4 regions of the Alteromonas sp. S015 genome follow, and region 2 is predicted to be linked to each of the others. Evidence: predicted binding sites of a transcription regulator. Region 2 holds the regulator's gene; each other region holds the start of a gene.
What was found. Region 2 encodes FNR, which switches genes on or off when oxygen is low (the NO sensors DNR and NnrR bind a similar motif). Its sites were predicted from a motif close to TTGATCTAGATCAA; they were not measured.
Positions count from the first base shown of each region.

Region 1: the regulator FNR is predicted to act here: its motif matches at 2,972-2,985, upstream of clpB (ATP-dependent chaperone ClpB).
Region 3: the regulator FNR is predicted to act here: its motif matches at 2,427-2,440, upstream of V7R42_RS11155 (PRC-barrel domain-containing protein).
Region 4: the regulator FNR is predicted to act here: its motif matches at 1,427-1,440, upstream of trhP (prephenate-dependent tRNA uridine(34) hydroxylase TrhP).

Region 1 is NZ_JAZETO010000008.1:229,128-233,938, forward strand. Features, by position in the region: gene V7R42_RS16200 (ChrR family anti-sigma-E factor) at 1-120, shown strand, start outside; gene V7R42_RS16205 (outer membrane protein assembly factor BamD) at 228-992, opposite strand; gene rluD (23S rRNA pseudouridine(1911/1915/1917) synthase RluD) at 1,179-2,162, shown strand; gene pgeF (peptidoglycan editing factor PgeF) at 2,179-2,934, shown strand; gene clpB (ATP-dependent chaperone ClpB) at 3,102-4,811, shown strand, end outside.
Region 2 is NZ_JAZETO010000006.1:235,710-240,520, reverse strand. Features, by position in the region: gene ttcA (tRNA 2-thiocytidine(32) synthetase TtcA) at 1-515, opposite strand, end outside; gene uspE (universal stress protein UspE) at 643-1,566, opposite strand; gene fnr (fumarate/nitrate reduction transcriptional regulator Fnr) at 1,835-2,572, opposite strand; gene V7R42_RS13090 (sulfite exporter TauE/SafE family protein) at 2,618-3,277, opposite strand; gene ccoS (cbb3-type cytochrome oxidase assembly protein CcoS) at 3,264-3,494, opposite strand; gene V7R42_RS13080 (heavy metal translocating P-type ATPase) at 3,496-4,811, opposite strand, start outside.
Region 3 is NZ_JAZETO010000005.1:148,609-153,419, reverse strand. Features, by position in the region: gene V7R42_RS11170 (LysR family transcriptional regulator) at 1-543, opposite strand, end outside; gene V7R42_RS11165 (rhodanese-like domain-containing protein) at 600-950, opposite strand; gene V7R42_RS11160 (ArsR/SmtB family transcription factor) at 1,146-1,457, shown strand; gene V7R42_RS11155 (PRC-barrel domain-containing protein) at 1,559-2,302, opposite strand; gene maoP (DUF413 domain-containing protein) at 2,495-2,851, opposite strand; gene V7R42_RS11145 (hypothetical protein) at 3,251-3,418, shown strand; gene V7R42_RS11140 (LysR family transcriptional regulator) at 3,545-4,375, shown strand; gene V7R42_RS11135 (DUF2750 domain-containing protein) at 4,449-4,799, shown strand.
Region 4 is NZ_JAZETO010000005.1:92,184-96,994, forward strand. Features, by position in the region: gene V7R42_RS10915 (zinc-dependent metalloprotease) at 1-1,211, opposite strand, end outside; gene trhP (prephenate-dependent tRNA uridine(34) hydroxylase TrhP) at 1,528-3,024, shown strand; gene V7R42_RS10925 (YfhL family 4Fe-4S dicluster ferredoxin) at 3,028-3,273, shown strand; gene V7R42_RS10930 (TonB-dependent siderophore receptor) at 3,545-4,811, shown strand, end outside.

The DNA.
Region 1 (4,811 bases), on a different contig from region 2:
ACGCCACAATCTGAAGGTAAAGAGGGCTGCCTGGTATTTAGTATTGTTGATCAACCACTGCATTTCACATCGGGTCTTGCAAGACTGTTAAATCCCTTTAGCCACTTATTTTTCCGCTAGTAATATTGTAAGTATACGTAGCCGAAACGTCGCATCCAGATAAAAAACGCACCATTGTGCGTTTTTTATTGACAGCCTTACGCTGCAGTAAAACAGAATAGCCAGATCTAACTGATAAATTCGCTGTCAGGATAGTTGAGCTTTAGAGTCTTCATTGCATTGTTGCGCAATTCATCTAGGCCAAGTTGTTCATAACTAGAAACCATGATTTCAAGAGCTTGCTGCACCTGAGTAGTATTTGGAAAGTGCTCAATGACATAGCGGCCACGGTTTGCAGCGGCTACATAAGCTTGGCGTCGCATGTAAAAGCGTGCGATAGCAATTTCATAACGCGCTAAACGGTCCTTAATATGAACCATACGCTGCTTCGCGTCTGCGGCGTACTTACTGTCAGGATATTGCTGAATCAGCCTGCGGAAGTCTTCAAATGCAGCTCGTGACTTCGACGGATCTCTATCCGTACGGTCAATGTTCATTAACTCTTGGAAAAGATTACTATCTGACTCCATGTTGGTTAATCCACGCATGTAATATGCGTAATCAACATCCGAGTGATTTGGATTCAGACGGATAAACCTATCGATAGTGGCAAGCGTTTCTTCGTTTTTACCCGACTTATAATAGCTATAAATAAGGTCTAGCTGTACCTGGTGCGATAAAGGGCCAAAAGGATAGCGTGAATCCAGTGCGCTTAATGTTTGAGCAGCAGCGCTGAAATTACCTACTTCCATGCTCTGCTTCGCTCTGTCATAGAGTTGCTGTGCACCCATGTTAGCTAATACGGCTTTTTCTTCATTGTCTGAAGAGCTACACCCTGCGACAGATACCATAGCACCCAATAAAACGGGGGCCAGTAGACGAAATGATTTCATAATAATTCTTTTTTCCTGCTAAACAGTTTTAATACTTCGCTGTCTAAGCTCATGTGTTAAACAACAACACTTTAATTGCATTCTAACGCACTAACGATAAGAAAAACCATACAAAAACGTAAACAAGGCAGTGTACAGCGTGAATACTTGTTATAATACCCTTTTTTAGACGCAATCAATGGTGTTATGACACAGTCGCCGAACACAATACAATTAGAAGCTTCAACGGAAGCTGCGCATTTTGGCTTACGGTTAGATCAGGTTTTGGCTGATTTGTTCCCTGAATATTCCCGTTCTAAGTTAAAAACTTGGATTCAAGAGGGGAATGTCTCTGTAAACGGTGACGTAATCACCGTGCCTCGCCACAAAATGCAAATGGATGAACTCGTTACTGTACAGGCCGAAATGGACGTACAGGTTACAAGCGAAGCACAAGACATCGCGCTAAATATTGTTTATGAAGATGAGCATATTTTAGTCATAAACAAACCTGCTGATTTGGTCGTGCATCCGGGGGCCGGGAACCCAAGCGGTACGGTATTGAATGCGTTACTTAATCATTGCCCGGAAATAGATAAAGTACCGCGAGCTGGTATTGTGCACCGACTCGATAAAGATACCACTGGGTTGATGGTAGTGGCAAAAACAATACCTGCGCAAACACACCTTGTCGACCAATTGCAGCGTCGGGAAATGAGTCGTGAATACGAAGCCGTTGCCTTAGGAACAATGGTTGCTGGTGGTATTGTAGATGCGCCTATTGGTCGACACGCCACAAAACGTACGCACATGGCAGTTCGCGAGATGGGCAAACCTGCAGTAACGCATTATCGCGTTATTGAAAAGTTCCGCGCGTATACGCACCTGCGTTTGAAGCTTGAAACTGGCCGTACCCACCAAATTCGTGTTCATATGGCCCATATTAAGCACCCATTGCTAGGTGATCAGGTTTATGGCGGACGCCCTCGTTTACCTAAAGGCGCCTCTGAGGAATTTATCGCCGCTCTTCGTGGTTTCCAGCGTCAGGCATTGCACGCCGCTCAACTCTCACTGTTTCATCCTGAAACGGAAGAGTGGATGACATGGAAAGCACCTCTCCCTCAAGATATGCAGGACTTACTCAAAGCCGTGAAAAAGGACACCGCGGAAAATCCACAAGATATGCTTTAAGCAGGGAGTAAGACTTGTGACATTGTCCGCTGCAAATTCACCTAATTCATCCACGCTGGAATTCATTACGCCAGCGTGGTCATGCCCTTCTAACGTTGTTGCTTATACAACGACAAGAGCAGGAGGCACGAGCATCGGTGATTTTGCAGGCTTGAACGTTGGGGCTCACGTGGGTGATGACCTTCTATTAGTTAAAGCCAATAGAAGCTTAATCCCACACAGCGAAAAAATCACGTGGTTAGAGCAAGTTCACAGTAATCGTGTGGTGTCACTTCCTAGCGTAGATACAATGGCCGATGCATCCTATTCTGCGTCGAAATCACATTGTTGTGCGGTCATGACCGCAGATTGTGTGCCTATACTTTTATGTGATGAAAGTGGTCAAGAAGTCGCCGCAGTTCACGCGGGTTGGAAAGGGCTTGAAAGTTACATTATCAAGAATACTATGTCGCGTTTTAAGTGTGGACCAAATAAACTTATAGCTTGGATAGGGCCTGCAATCAGTGGTAGTTGTTATGAGGTTGATGCTTTATTAGCTAGTAAGTTTCGTCATATAGACGGCGCCGTAGCCAAAAGCAGTAATAAAGGGAAGTATTTACTAGATTTGCCGCTAGTGGCGCAGGTGCAATTGCAACAAGAAGGCGTTGAGAACGTTACCCAAAGCAATCTATGTACATACTCTGACGAGCCGCGCTTTTATTCTCATCGCAGAGCAACACATCAAAATAAGCGCTCGACGGGACGCATGGTGAGCGTGATAGGTATTCTTTGATACTATTCATTTGCCAACGTTAAACCCTGCAAAATGTTTGCGCTAAATCAAAGTCGCGTCACTATTTATTGTCTTTTTGCCTAACTTTTTAATCTCGTACTTGAATCGCAATTGTACAGCCTACATAAATAGAACATAAATAATTGTTCATTTATTAGGTTGAGATTATGAGATTAGACAGATTTACCAGTAAATTTCAGCTCGCAATATCCGATGCTCAATCACTCGCATTGGGGCGAGATCATCAATACATTGAACCTGTTCATTTAATGACTGCCATGCTAAATCAGCAGGGTGGTTCAGTGCGCCCATTGCTTGACCAAGCAAAAATCAATGTAAATGCGCTACGCTCAGCGCTAAGCCAAGCTATTGAGCGCCTACCTCGTATTGAAGGTATTGGGGGCGATGTTCAATTAAGTAAAGACAGTGGCATTTTGCTAAATCTTTGCGACAAGATAGCGCAGCAGCGAAAAGACGAATATATCACCTCGGAAATATTCGTCTTGGCGGCGCTACAAGATAAAGGGCGGCTGGGAGAAATTCTTAAAAGCCTGAATATCAATAAAGAGGCCATTGAAAGCGCGATAGACGATATGCGTGGTGGCCAAAAAGTGACGGACCCTAATGCAGAAGACGTGCGCCAGGCCCTTGAAAAATATACTACTGATTTAACTGAGCGAGCTGAGCAAGGCAAGCTTGACCCCGTGATAGGGCGTGATGACGAAATTCGCCGTACCGTTCAAGTGCTGCAGCGCAGAACCAAAAATAACCCAGTACTCATTGGTGAGCCGGGTGTGGGTAAAACGGCGATTGTTGAAGGTTTGGCTCAGCGCATCATTAACGGAGAAGTGCCTGAAGGGTTGAAGAATAAGCGTGTTCTTGCCCTAGATATGGGGGCGTTGGTGGCGGGGGCTAAATACCGCGGTGAGTTTGAAGAGCGTCTTAAAGCTGTGCTTAATGAGCTGGCTAAAGAAGAAGGTCGCGTCATTCTGTTTGTTGATGAACTGCACACCATGGTAGGCGCTGGCAAAGGCGATGGTGCAATGGATGCGGGCAATATGTTAAAGCCAGCGTTAGCGCGTGGCGAACTTCACTGCGTTGGCGCAACCACGCTAGACGAATATCGCCAATATATTGAAAAAGACGCAGCGCTTGAACGTCGTTTTCAAAAAGTATTGGTTGAAGAACCAAGTGTGGAAGACACCATTGCCATTCTTCGAGGCCTCAAAGAACGTTATGAATTACATCATTCGGTAGATATCACCGACCCTGCAATTGTCGCAGCGGCAAGTTTGTCACACCGTTATATTAGTGACCGTCAATTGCCTGATAAAGCCATTGACCTTATCGATGAAGCCGCGTCCAGCATTCGTTTGCAAATAGACTCGAAGCCTGAAGATATGGACCGCTTAGAGCGTCGTATTATCCAGCTTAAACTGGAAGAGCAGGCACTTGCTAAAGAAACCGACGACGCCAGCCACAAGCGCCTTGAAATGATTGAACTAGAGCGCGAGCAAGCAGAAGCCAAGTATTCAGAGCTAGAAAAAGTGTGGCTGGATGAAAAAGATGCCATGCAAGGAACCCAAACCATCAAGGGAGAGCTTGAACAAGCAAAGTTAGATTTGGAAATTGCCCGACGCGCGTCTGATTTAAATCGTATGTCGGAGCTTCAATATGGACGTATTCCTGAGCTTGAAGCAAAGCTAGAGCAAGCGGCTGAAAACGAAACGCGTGAGACTACGTTACTTAAGAACAAAGTGACGGACATTGAAATTGCTGATGTGCTATCACGTTGGACAGGGATACCCGTAGCGCGAATGCTTGAGGGCGAGCGCGAAAAGTTGTTGCGTATGGAAGACGTGCTTCACAAACGGGTT
Region 2 (4,811 bases):
AACATATTGAGGAAGAATGTTTCTAGCATGTCGTCGCGGTGATGACCTAATGCAATTTTAGTGGCACCAAGTTCTTTTGCTGTGCGGTACAAAATACCACGGCGCAAGCGAGAACAGAGGGAGCATGTCGTCTTTCCCTCTGGAATTTTGTCTTTAACAATCGAGTAGGTGTCTTCTTCTACAATTTTGTAGTCAACGCCAATGCTCTTTAGATATTCAGGCAAGATATGTTCTGGGAAACCAGGCTGCTTTTGATCAAGATTAACCGCAACGATATCAAAGTGAATAGGCGCAATCTTCTTTAAAAACAATAGAATATCAAGCATGGTGTAGCTGTCTTTACCGCCAGATAAGCACACCATGACTTTGTCGTTGTTTTCAATCATACCGAAATCGCCAATGGCTTTACCCACATTCCGGCGAAGTCGTTTCTGAAGTTTGTTGAAGTTGTACTTTTGCTTACTTTGCGCAGCATTTAATGGCGACGCGTCAGCACTGTTTGTGCCTAAACTCATAATTAACTAGCTTAGTTTGTGATAAAGCCACCATTATACATTAAAGCGCCTTTTCGAGACCATGCCTGTGAAGTTAATTTTGTTGGTGGCGTACCGTGTTCGCTGCTACATAAGGCTGATGTAAAGATTACACCGATAATGGTGACACAAATCCATCAGGCTTAATGGCGAGTACATCGCAATTCAGTTCGTCAATCACGTGTTCTGCAGTGTTACCAATTAGGGCCGCTGAAATACCTACACGCCCCACGGTGCCTATTACGACTAGCTCTGCATCTAGTGTTTTTGCCACTTGAGGAATGACCTTTTCTGGCAATCCTTCTCTTACTACACATTTGTTTTCAGGGATACCATACTTCAACGCGTGACTTCGCATTTCCTTTAAATGGTGATTTTTTACCGCATCGTGATAGGTATCGGGGTCGAACTCAGGCACTTCTATGGCAATGTTTAGAGGCGTTGACGGGTAGCTGTTCACCAAATTAACGTTACCTTTTAGTAAGGATGCGTAGTCATTAGCAATGAGGGTAAGTTTGTCGTTTAGTGCGGCGTGTTCATCGTCTTCGCTGCCTACGTTTACCGCAGCAATAATCTCTCCGCCTTCTGGCCAGCCGTGCTCTTTAACGAGCAGCACGGGGCGAGGGCACTTACGCATTAAATGCCAGTCTGTAGGCGTGAAAATGACAGAAGCAAGATCGTCGTGCTTTTTGGTTGCCTTTACCACTATATCGATCTGGTTGTTTAGGGTGTAGTAAATGATCGACTCATACGCACGATTATTCCACTCTACAACTATGTCAGTTTCTGTGAACCCTTGTTCTCTTAAGTGGGTCGCTAACCATTTAGCGTGCTCTTTCGTTACCGCATCGCGCATTGACTCGCGTTCATCGGGGCTAAGCATCGTCGCCATATCATAAGATAAATCATAAACCACCATCATAGCGATAACTGAAGCGCCCGTTTTTGAAGCGAGTTCATAAGCTCGGCTAAGTGCAGGTTGGTTATCGCGCTCGGCATCTACCACGGCCAGAATTCGTTTACACTCAATCATAACGTCCCCTTAACTACGAAACTTAGTAGCGGCTGTCCAAATCGATGTTCTTTAACAAATAGCTCATAATAACTATAATCGACATTGTGAAAAACGTAAGTTGTTTTAGATCAAGAATTTTACAAGCCAGTTATTAAGCATTGATATTTATGTTCATTAAACACATAGAGGGGCGGAAAGGGATAGACGTTAGAAGGAGCTGAATGTTACAAAACGTTATTGCATAAAAAAGCGCGCATTACGCGCGCATTGTCGAGACAAAAAAACATCATCCGCAGACAACGCTTGGACCGTTTAGCGCTGCTAATTTAGTGTTGAGTAGATCGAAATCTACAATAGTGATTAGTTTTCCGTCCACTTTTATGATGTTGTCTTTTTGAAAACGACTTAACAGACGACTAATGGTTTCTATCGTCAATCCTAAATAGTTTCCAATTTCGTTACGCGTCATGGTTAAGTGGAATTCTCTGTGCGAAAAACCACGCTCCTCAAAGCGCTGCGACAAATGTGAAATGAAGTACAATAGACGCTCTTCGGCAGTGCGCTTGTTTAAAAGCATGATCATGTCGTGATCTTGTTTTATTTCCGCGCTCATGAAGCTCATAATCTGGTGGCGAAGCTTTGGAAATTGTACTGACATTTCGTCGAGGGTTTCGTAGGGCAGTTCACAGACCATGGCGGTTTCTAAGGCAGAGGTATAACTTTGATGTCTGTTTTCCCGTAAGGCATCAAAACCAATAATGTCACCAGGAAAATGGAAGCCTGTAATCTGTTCTTCACCTTCAGTATTAGTTACGAAAGATTTAAATGAGCCAGTTCTCACAGCGAATAGAGAACGGAACTTATCGCCAGTTTGAATAAGCGTATCACCTTTGTGAAGCGGCTTTTTACGCTCGATTATATCGTCAAGAGACTCAATTTCTGTCTTGTTTAACGCCACCGGTAAACATAAGTGACTAAAACTACAGTTTTGACAGTGAATAGAAAATTGGCTTCCTTTGCTCATAATGCACGCTCTCTAAAAGAATACCGGACAATAATACACCCATTTTTAAACGATTGCTTCATGAATAACATAAGCGGCATATATTGCCATCATTACTGCAATTATTTGTCTAAAATGATGGTGCTGAAAACTACGCATAATATATTGGCTGCCAGCGCTTGCAGCGAGCAAGGTGGGTAATGTACCTAAACCGAAGAAAAACATAGTAGCAGCACCTTCAAGCGCATTACCCGCTGCCAGTGACCAAGTCAGTGTTGAATACACGAGTCCACAAGGCAACCAGCCCCAGATAAACCCATAAGGTATGGCACTAAAAGGAGTTTTGAACGGCAAAAAGCGCTTAGATAACGGCTGGAGTTTGGAAAAGAGTCCTTTACCTGCATTTTCAAGTAGCGCTAAGCCTGTCCACCACTTGCCCAAATAGCAGGCTAACAGAAGCAACATAACTCCGCTAAGTAGAGAAAGGGCATAGTTGGCAAGGGGGATATAGTCTGCTGCTATTTTTCCAAGTGCTCCGGTCATTGCGCCAGCGATGGTATAGCTCACTATACGCCCCATGTTATAGGCAAGGGTATAGGGCAGTGCTGAAGCGCCTTTAGGCGATACCATCCTGAGCGCCGCGACTATTCCACCGCACATACCTACACAGTGCACACCGCCTGCTAAGCCAATTAGAAAGGCCGAGAAGTAATTAATCCCTTCCATGTGGCGCTTGGCTTTTATCTATTTTACTGTCTTGCAGTTGCTTGCGTTGCTCAGCGAGCTTTTTTTCTTCAGGCGGAAGATCATCGTCAAACAGTATGCTGTAACCCTGACGGTCTAAGTCTTCAAATTGATTGGTTTTCACCGCCCAAAAGAATATCACGATAGCAACGGCAACGATAATGATGGCGATTGGAATCAATACGTAAATAATACTCATGCTATTTGCTCAAAAGTCGCGTTGAGTTTGTAACTACAATAATACTGCTTAACGACATACCAACAACAGCCATCCATGGAGAAAGTAGTCCAGATACGGCGAAAGGTAAGATCAAGACGTTGTAACCTACCGACCAACCAATATTTTGCCTTATTTTTTGCTTCACTTGATGCGCAGTTCGAATAAGTTCTGGCACAGAAAGCAACTGATCGCCAAGTAATATCACGTCGGCGGCAGTTTTAGCCACGTCGGTGGCATTACCCACTGCAATCGCCACATCAGCACTGGCAAGAACAGGCGCGTCGTTGATACCGTCACCCATCATCATCACTTTGGCACCAGATTGCTGCATAGCTTGAACGGTTTCGTACTTTTGCTCTGGTGTTAGGCCACCTTTAGCCGTCGAAATAGGCAGTGTTGCGGTAAGCGCGTTAACGTTTTGTTGTGTGTCACCACTCAAAACGGCAAGGGTATGGCTTGTAGCTAATATATCGAGCGTTTCTTGCGTATCTTCTCTCAGCGTATCCTTCACTTCATACGCCGCCATAATATGTCCCTTAACCGTAAGAAACACGTTAGCTGAAGGGAAGTCATCAATGAGTTTTAGCTGTGATTCGTTAACGCTGAATGCTGCAGAACCCATAGAAAACAACGTGTCATTGATTTCACCACTGATACCGCCTCCTGGTGTGACGTTAAAATTAGTCACTTTGTGAAGAGGGCATTCGCTAGAATCGACACTACCGCGAGAGGCCTTATTTTCGCTAAGGGCTATTTTCTCGCTAAGGGCTTTATCCTCATTAAAGGCTTTGGCAATTGGATGTTCAGACCGTAATTCTAAAGCGCGGGCAATTGATAGCGCACTATCACTATCCACGCCGTCTGCATACCAGGCATTTGTAATAGTAAACTTGCCTTTTGTGAGCGTACCGGTTTTGTCTAACGCGATGGTATCAATGTCTGTAATTTGTTCTAGCGCATCAGCGCGTTTTAGTAAGATACCTTGCCTGTTTAACTTTGCCATAGCGCAGGTTAACGCTGATGGTGTAGCCAATCCCAATGCGCAAGGGCAGGTTGCAACCAGCACTGATATAGTGATCCAAAATGCCTCGTCGCTACCCTGATACGCCCAAAAGCCATAGGTTAACGCTGATATTAGCAGTACTGCAGTAACGAAGTATCGAGAGAAATTATCGGCTATCTGTGCTGCTTTGGGCTTGCTTGCCATGGCGCTTGCCTGAAGCCTTACAATTTGATTTACCAGTGCATTTTTGAGAGTTTGCGTAACCGTAATGGTTAAGCTGCCATCTTGGCAGA
Region 3 (4,811 bases), on a different contig from region 2:
TCTTTTTAACTGATGTAAGGGGTGGTCAGCATGAGCCACAGCTGCAAATTCAATTTCGCACAAATCTTCACTAAATCCATTGGGAAACACGAAAGGAGAGATGCCTAAATCGACCTTGCCGTTGCTTAAAAGTGAATTTGCGCCACTGAGCACAGTTTCTTCTATCTCGATACGAAGAAGCGGGAACTCAGCTGAAACTTTCGCTAGCACGTTATACAATAGCTCAGATGGAAAGATAATATCCACCGCAATGCGAAGTGTCGTTTCTGTACCGGTTTGAAGGCTACTAGCGACAGCCTCAAGCTTGTGTGCTTCGCTAAGCAAGAACGAAGCGCGGCGATACATGAGTTCGCCTTGTGGCGATAACTGAACTTTACGTCCAATATTCTCAAATAATGGTATTCCTATGGCGTTTTCAAGCTTTTGAACCGCGTGGTGAACGCTCGATTGACTTTTGTGAACTTCAGCAGCAGCTTGATTAAAACCGCCTGCATCGACGACAGCTTTGAACATTCGCCACTGTTCTAACGTGGATTTCAGCATACAGCGCCCTAAAACTCTTCATTAACGCTACTTATAGCATACACATTGTGAAAAAGTCATTTCTCGTTTGCTTGATTTATACTAGGTATTGGGCATGTAACAACGGATACATTCTCATAGCCCATCTTTATTAGCTGTTCTGCTGCGAGCTTTGCCCTTACGCCTGACGCGCAGTGAATGTAAAGTGGTGCTGAAGCATCTTTAAACTGTTCCAGTGCTTTCATTTCAAGAACGCCGCGTGGAATATGAAGCGCAGACGGAACGGGCTGATCGGCAACTTCGGCATTTTCTCGTACATCTATCAGTGTACCATTATTATATCGACACTCACTGGCGGCTTGCTCCGCAGATACAGTACGCAAGTTCACGTCAATGTTTTCTATTCGTGTTTTGATGTCTATAAGCATATTTTTCTCTGTAACCTTAATTTGGTTAAGCTAAACTATAAATAAGGTAAATCTAATTTATGGGCGTAGGCGTAATAATACAATGTAAAATACAGGAGTTCGTCGCATAAATTGGCAGGTCGGCAAAATGTTTTATACTTTAGTATAGTAAATGGCTAAATTGGTGCCGAAATACTTTACAAATAGAGAGTGCTTATGTCCGAGGATATGGTAATAGGTTCAGATGATATAATGGAACACGCTGCGGAAGCCGAAATCTTCCTGAAGCAGTTCGCGAATAAAACGCGCCTCATGGTGCTTTGTTCGTTACTAAAGGAGGAAAAATCGGTAACCGAACTTCTCGAAGTTATTAGCGTTTCGCAGCCAGTAATTTCTCAGCACCTTGCGCTACTGCGAGAATCAAAGATGGTAGCTACAAGAAGGGAAGGTCAAACTATTTACTACCGCTTAGCAGACGAGCGCGTTAAGCGTCTAATTGCTTTGATGTACGAATTTTTCTGCGAGTAATCTTTTCTTTGTATCTTCAGTTACAATGTCCGCCTTTATCAACGGACATTGTAAAGTTTCTTACCAAAAATCGCCAACAGTGGCATTTTTCGGTTGTTAATTTACGTTTTTTTCAATTGCTCGCAAAGCATAGACACGTACCCTTCTTCAGATATTTTTTCACTTTCCACTTCAGGTCTATCAACCAATTCGTCGTGACTTAAATTCACGACTACGCTGTGCGCCGCCCAGTCGATACTCTTAATATCACTAGGTAGAAGCGCGAGGTGTTTACCACCCGGAAGCCAGTTGTTGGTATCTACCACTAACATAATTATCTCCCAGCTCTCGGTATCAATAACGAAGTTACTAATGTGGCCCACGTTATCAGTGGTTGTAGCTACCTCATATCCACCGACTTCGCCTACTGCTCTTAGGTGGTTGGTGTTTTTTTTCGGGTGTTCAGTTTCAGACTCTTCAGCGTGTTGTAGTTCGACCAGTTCATTCGGATGAGCGAACTCCCCCCATGCTCCTGGTCCAATCCAATAGTATCCGTAACCAAAATATTTGAAGAGATTTTCTTCGTATTCACGTGACACAGGTTTATGTTCATCAATAGAGGGGCTGTTTTTTAATGTATCAACTGTCATATTGATATGAACAGACTCACTATCTTCATCTAGTTGCGTGACAGATATAGGTGATATTACTACTTTGCGGCTAAGTGGTAGCCACGTATTGGTATCTGCGACCAGGTAGCGAACTGTGAAGGTTTCATCGTCGAAAAGGATATCGCGGATGCCGCCCACTTTGTCATCAATGGCATGTATAGAAAAGTGAGTAAGCTGTTTTGAACTAATTATCATCGTTGCGCCTCCTTTGCATGGGCTTGTTATTCAGAATGAAATGCATGATTCACTGCACATCGCTCTGTATTACTACTAAGTGTAGACAGTCCTTAATATTTCTTCATTTTGTTCTTGTCTGACGTTGATTGAGATCATTTGTTCAATTACTAAAAAGCTCGCCGGAGCGAGCTTTTTAGCAATGATGTAGCATTATGCTACATCGAATTCTTCATCAGTATAATCTTCATCATAGTCTGACTGGTTACTTGCACTGCTGTGAAGGGTGTAGAAGTGTTTTTTGCCCCTAGCTAATCTCACGTATTTCGCCCAGGCTTTTTCTAGGTTATTGCTAGCCTCAACTTTACCAGTAACGAATTCGACAAAATGTCTCTCATCATCACTTTCAGGCGATAGCTCGCCGTTTTCTAGTCCTAGCAATGTTTTGCCGTAGTGGGTTAAAAGATCGGCTTCAGTAATGCTGAAGTCACCTGATTTACGAAAACCGTATGGAAACTTCTGACGGTCAATGTAAGGTTTTGCAGATTGTCGAATAGCTAAACTTTTCATGTTGTACCCAACGTAATGTTTTGTTCAGCGCACTTTTAAGATAATTAAAAACGAAGATAAAACAAAAGATTTTTCTCTTATCAATAAAAAATTTTTAACGGGTAAAAAAACTATGAGGCCTCTTGGGTTTTATTTGAGAATTATCCTAGCGAATGACATTACTGGAATTGCATTAACCTTTCCTAAATATTTGTAAATAATTGATATATTTTTTTATTTTGGTATTACTATCTGAAACCGTATCGCGGCGACATGGGCGTTAGGCAGAAGTATGCAGAGAATCTATGAAATCGTTGTTCGGAATAATCAAAAATTCTTATCGCTACGATGATTAAAATTCGTTTTCTATTTTTTCGCTTACGTTAATAATTAAAGTGTGTTAACAACCTAGAGAAGTCAATGAGTAAAGACTATCGTTACCAGCGTGATGAATGGGACTCGGTAGAAGAGGAAGATTTTCACGCTAAAAAGCCAAATTCCAAACGTCAAAGTACAGTAAAGGAAAAACAGAAGCGTGACCTGCAACGCCGTGATAAACAGCGTCGCCTGCACCAAGAAGAGTATTAATTCAACGAGTTGGTGAAATTTTAGTAAAGCGTACCGTTTATAGCGGTGCGCTTCTGTGCTTTTGTGTTTACTTGCCGTATTATCTGTGTCAATTTAGAGCTACTTTGATTCGGTTGTACAACAAGCATGGATATACGCTTTCTCACCACCTTTATAGAGGTGGCTAAAACTCGTCACTTTGGTAAAGCGGCAGAAAACCTTTACCTCACTCAATCAGCCGTCAGTGCGCGCATTAAGCTACTTGAAGAGTATTTTCATACCACGCTTTTTATCAGGCAACGCAACAGTATACAGCTCACGCAATCTGGTGAGAAACTTCTGCCTTACGCCAAACAATTGTGCGCAACGCTAAACGAAGCAAAGCAAGAACTTCAAATTCAATCCTCTGAATACGTGGTTTGCGGCGCAACACAGTTAGCGAGCGAATTGCTATTGCCTCAGATGCTCAGTCATTTACACAATACGTTTCCAGATTGGTCAGTAAAGGCTGAAGTACTCACCTTAGACACGCTGTCTAGACAATTGCACGAACGAGTGACCGACCTGTCTTTCTCCACTGAACCATTGAAATCTGAAGAAGTAAACAGCGATGTGCTGCTTGAGCAAGATTTAGCGCTATATAAAATTGGGCAGATATCAGAGACAATTGATGCGGCCGATTTTGTGGCTATCGATTGGGGAACAAAAGCAAGAGATTGGTTGCTTACTGCTTATCCTCAACTTCGAGATGCAAAGTTAAGAACCAATTCGTTGAATCTTGCACTTAATAATTTGCAAAGCGAGGGTGGTATTGCCGTATTACCTACCAATGTTGAGAGTCAGCTGCCTGATAGTGTGAAAGTGACCAAAATTGAAACGTTAGAAAACGTATCGTTTAAGGTTTATGTGCACAGCATGAAGCAAGTCAGACGAGTGGGTCTAGCGGAGATAATAGAAAGCGTTTCTAAAGCATGTTAACCGCTTCCAATAAATGTACCCACTGTGCCTAATTTTAAAGGCATGTAAATAGCAAAATTTAAGAGAGAATTTTATGTCACAATTACATCCTTTATTGGAGAAAAACGCATTTCAACGATTAGAAGCTAGCCTTGCAACGATAAAAACTGAAGAGAAACTCTTCATTCTTAAAGACGAGCACGGCTGCGTTATGCTAACTACCGATGAGGAAGATGGGGTCCCAGTTTGGCCTGATGCTGAGCTTGCACTACTATGGGCAACCGAAGACTGGGCGCACTGTGAAGCGATGGAATTAAGTACTGAAGAGTTTCTTAGCAAGTGGGTACCAGGCATGACGCAAGATGAATTAATGGTCATTGTATGTCCTGTGCCCGCTGAAGAAGGAGAGGTGATAACGCCAGAAGAGTTTGCTGAGTACCTTTAACATGTGATCTCA
Region 4 (4,811 bases), on a different contig from region 2:
AGGCCAAGGGCAATTAAATAATCTTGTCTTACACGCAGTGAACCAAGTGTAACGTGACCTTTAATAATTTCCCCCGTACGCGGGTCAACAACCGACGAACCATAAGACCAGCCGCGCGTTGCGCGATGTACCCAGTTTATGACGTTGTAGCGCACGTCCATGGGGTCGGCCCCCTCGGGCAGTACTTTCACCTGAAACGCATCTTTATAACCTGCAGCTTCATAGGCTTGATTCCACCAGCTCGCTCCTTCTTTAAGCGCGGTCATAACCGGTTCTGGAATACCAGGGTCTAGGTAATACACTATAGGCTCTACTGCTTCGCTCATTGCAGCGTGCGGGGTTTTCTTGTGTAAACGATGACGGGTAATAAAACGCTGTTCGGTAGGCTCGCTGATCGGCGTTGAATAATCAAAGTAACTGAACTTCCAATAGCCTGAGTATGGGTGGTACGCTCGGGGCGTATAGTTGTCGTCAGGCAGTGCCACAAACGAATGATGTAAGTGCACCGACAAACTTTCTGGATCGGGCGCAACTTGCTGCACGTATTCGCCCGGTTTTTTACCAGCAAAAGTGACTAAAGCTTCTAATTCAGTATTCTTTTCAAAGCCTTTTGTTTTAGGTAAGTAAACACCGCTTCGCATTTTATCAACGCTGAAGCTACCTTGGTTGGTGCGCGCCATACGGTTTCCTATACCGTGAATATCACTTAACAGAAAAGGCGTATAGTCGATAAGGCTAGCTCCGTCGCTTTTTGCTACCAGCGTAAAACCGGCAATAACTGAATCAGCGAAAGCTTCATTAATGCTCTGTTTTTCAGCATCGCTGCCATGAGTTGCGCGGTATTTGGTATTGTGCTGCTTTAATAAAAGCTTATTACCAAATTTTTCAAAGCTTACTAAACGCGTATTGCCTAGCTGGCCACGATCAAGGCCGATATCATTAGAGCCCACACCGTAGGGCAAGCTGCTTTGAAACAAATACTCGGCGTTGCTTGTTGGCACTGCCAAGTAAACTTTGTCGCTTTCATCGTCATAATAAACGGGGATCAACCCGTCTTTTTTAATCATTTCACTGGTGAATTCACCAATACTTGGCAACGCAGCCAAAGCTGAAGAGGTAGACACGACAAACAGTATCGTAATCGCAATGGCCGATTGACCCGATGCTTTTACCCGTCGCGCCGCTTTTTGAAAAATGTTCAATTGCAGCATGCAGTTAGTCCTTATTATTGTGAATTTCTAGCCTACCCTATGTGTCGGCTTTTGCCCATGGCAGTTCATCGTTTTAATAGGCTGTTTTTGGTTGAGCTGTGAACAGGCTGGACTTTTACTAATTGAGTTATGCACTAAGGCGGCATCTGTAATAAATGAAATTGCTAGCCTCCGTACTGCTAACGCGCTTACAAACGTAAGCAATGATGAATTATTTGATCTCGGTCAAAGCCAGGCTTCGTTTGGCTTGTTGAGGTATGTTGCGGCTTATAGAATCCGCCGCCTTGTTTAAAGCGTCTAGTAGCGGTTTTTATCTATGACTTCAAAATTATCACCTAATCGCAGCTCTTCTAACCTACATGAAGACTCAGCTTCAACATTGCCAAACCAAACGTTAATCGCGCCAGAGCTGCTTGCACCTGCAGGCAGCTTGCGCAACATGCGCTACGCCTTTGCCTATGGCGCTGATGCTGTTTATGCTGGGCAGCCACGCTACTCGCTTCGCGTAAGAAATAACGAATTCAGCCTTGAGAACTTAGCGATAGGCATAAAAGAAGCACACGCTCTAGGTAAAAAGTTCTACATAGTAAGCAACATTGCTCCCCACAACAGTAAGCTACGCACTTACTTAAAAGATATTTCACCAGTAATTGCTATGAAGCCCGATGCGTTAATTATGTCAGACCCAGGACTGATTATGATGGTGCGCGACGCCTTCCCTGAAATGCCTATTCATTTAAGTGTACAGGCCAATGCGGTGAACTACGCCACGGTGAAGTTTTGGCAGAATCAAGGCATAGAGCGCGTTATTTTGTCCAGAGAGCTCTCTTTGGAAGAAATTGAAACTATTCGCGAGCATGTTCCAGACATGGAATTGGAAGTGTTTGTGCATGGCGCGCTTTGTATGGCGTATTCGGGACGCTGCTTATTGTCTGGATATATGAATAAACGCGATCCGAATCAAGGCACTTGTACCAATGCTTGTCGATGGTCTTACGATGTTAATACAGGCAAGGAGAACGAAACTGGCGACATCGTTCAAGCCAGCGAAATTGATAAGGCAGTTACAACGCCTCAAGTGGTAATTCCTACCCTTGGTGAAGGCTCGCCAAGCTCCCAAGTGTTCATGTTAGAAGAAAAGGAAAAGCCTGGTGAACTGATGCCAGCTTTTGAAGACGAACATGGCACGTATATTATGAATTCTAAAGATCTGCGTGCCGTGCAACATGTAGACAAGTTAACCCAAATGGGCGTGCATAGTTTAAAAATAGAGGGCCGCACTAAATCACATTACTACTGTGCCCGAACCGCACAAGTTTATCGCAAAGCAATTGACGACGCGGTAGCAGGAAAGCCATTCGATAGTGCGTTAATGGGAAGCTTGGAAACCTTGGCCCACCGAGGTTATACCGAAGGGTTCTTGCGTCGCCATGCGCACCAAGCCTATCAGAACTATGAGTATGGTCACTCGGTTAGCAATAAACAGCAATTTGTGGGTGAAGTAATAGGTCGTTGCGAAGCTACTGGGTTTGCAATTATTGGTGTAAAAAACAAATTCTGTGTGGGTGACTCGCTAGAGTTGATGACGCCAAGCGGTAACATCACCTTCACTCTCAGTGAGATGCTGGATAAGAAAAACCATCCTATCACCGATGCCAAAGGTTCCGGACACCAAGTAAGAATACCGCTACCTTATACTGTGGATCTAGATTTTGCCCTATTGCTGCGAAACCTAGATGAGGGTGTTGATACCCGCAACCCGTTTCGCAAAACGAAAAATGCCGCAGACTCTGCAAGCATGAGTAAGGCATAACGCATGGCGCTGCATATTCTTGATAGTTGTATTAACTGCGACATGTGCGAGCCAGAATGCCCCAATACCGCTATAAGCGTGGGCAACAAAGTGTATGAAATAGACCCTTTGCGCTGTACGGAATGCGTGGGGCATTACGATGCGCCTACTTGCGTAGCGGTATGCCCTATTGATGTGGTTAAGCCAGACCCTAAAAATAAAGAGTCCTTAGATGAGTTAGCCGAAAAGTTTGTTCGTTTAACCCGGTAACATTATAGGCTTAAGCGAACTTTTGCATACATTAGAAAAAGCGTGACGCTAAAGCCATGGTTTTAGTCCGAAATACACGTAACCGAGTGAGTAAATCAGCCAACCAAAAAAGCAAATGGTAATTATTATCATTTGCTTTAGAGGGTTTTATTTTGGTAAGTTAAGGAAGACGTTATGTCACAGCCTAGCCCCCCTATTTCAGCAACTCATTACTAAAGAGATAAAAAATGATGAAAAGAGTGGCGGAAAACACATTTCTACTTGGACGTTTATGAATAAAGCACTTTTAAGCACACTCGTAACTGCATCGATTTACGGTTCGTTCGTTCCCGTTACGCAAGGACAAACTCAAGAAAGCCCAAATAACCCCACGCTAAGTAAAAAATCCTCGATTGAAAAAGAAGACATTGAGATTATTCGAGTTACCGGCACTAACCAGTCTCGCTACATTATTGACGCTAAAGATGGTGCTACTGATTTAGCGCTTTCTTTTCTAGAAAATCCTCGTAACGTTACACTTATACCTGAACAACTGGTTTTAGACAGAAAAATTACCACGCTTGATGAAGCGCTTCGAAATGCACCAGGCGTAAGTGCTGGCGACGGTTTCGGCGGAACAAACGATGACTTTTTTATGCGCGGCTTCAGACGGAATGCAGTCTATCGCAACGGCTTTAAAATAACGTCAAATTTTAAAGCTAATTTGTCGAATACCGAATACGTTCAATTGGTTAAAGGCCCTGCCGCTATTACTTATGGTCAAGTTGTTCCTGGCGGTGTTGTAGATGTTCGAACTAAACAGCCTATGAGTAAACAACGTATCGCTGGTGAAGTGCGCTATGGCTCATTTAAAGATAAATTTGCCATGATTGACTATTCTCAGCCTATCAGTGACGACCTCGACATTCGTGTTGTCGCTTCAACACAAGATGCAGAGAGCTTCAGGGATTTTTCAGATATAAAACGCGATACCGTTGCCTTTTCTTCTCGCTATTTTGTTAGTGATACCACTCAGATGAACTTAGCCTATGAGTGGCGTGATGAGTCTCGTCCTTTAGATAGAGGTACGATAGCAATTGAAACCTCAGAAGGCCCTCAAATTATCAACGACTTACTTGACGTACCTTTTAGTCAGCGTTTTGGTAGCCCATGGGAAATTGCCGAAATAGAGTATCAAATTGTAGAGTGGGGTTTTAAACACGAATTCAACTCAAATTGGAATATTGAAACTAACGTTGCATTAGAAGACTCTACGGGAAATGATCTTCAGTCTCGCCCTAGAATCGCTTTCGTTGTAGACGCAGATACACCAATTAACGACCAAGGTTATGTTACTGGCGCTTTTGACAGTGCCATTATCACAGCGGGTGCTATTTATGATGATCCTAGTGATCGCGTATATCTAGTTAAACGCTTAGACGGTAGCCGAGGCCGCGACATTGAATCGACCCTCGCCAACGTTAAACTACGTGGCAATTTTGAATTTGCTGGAATGACCCATCAGGTCATAATAGGCGCCGATTACATTGATAATAATA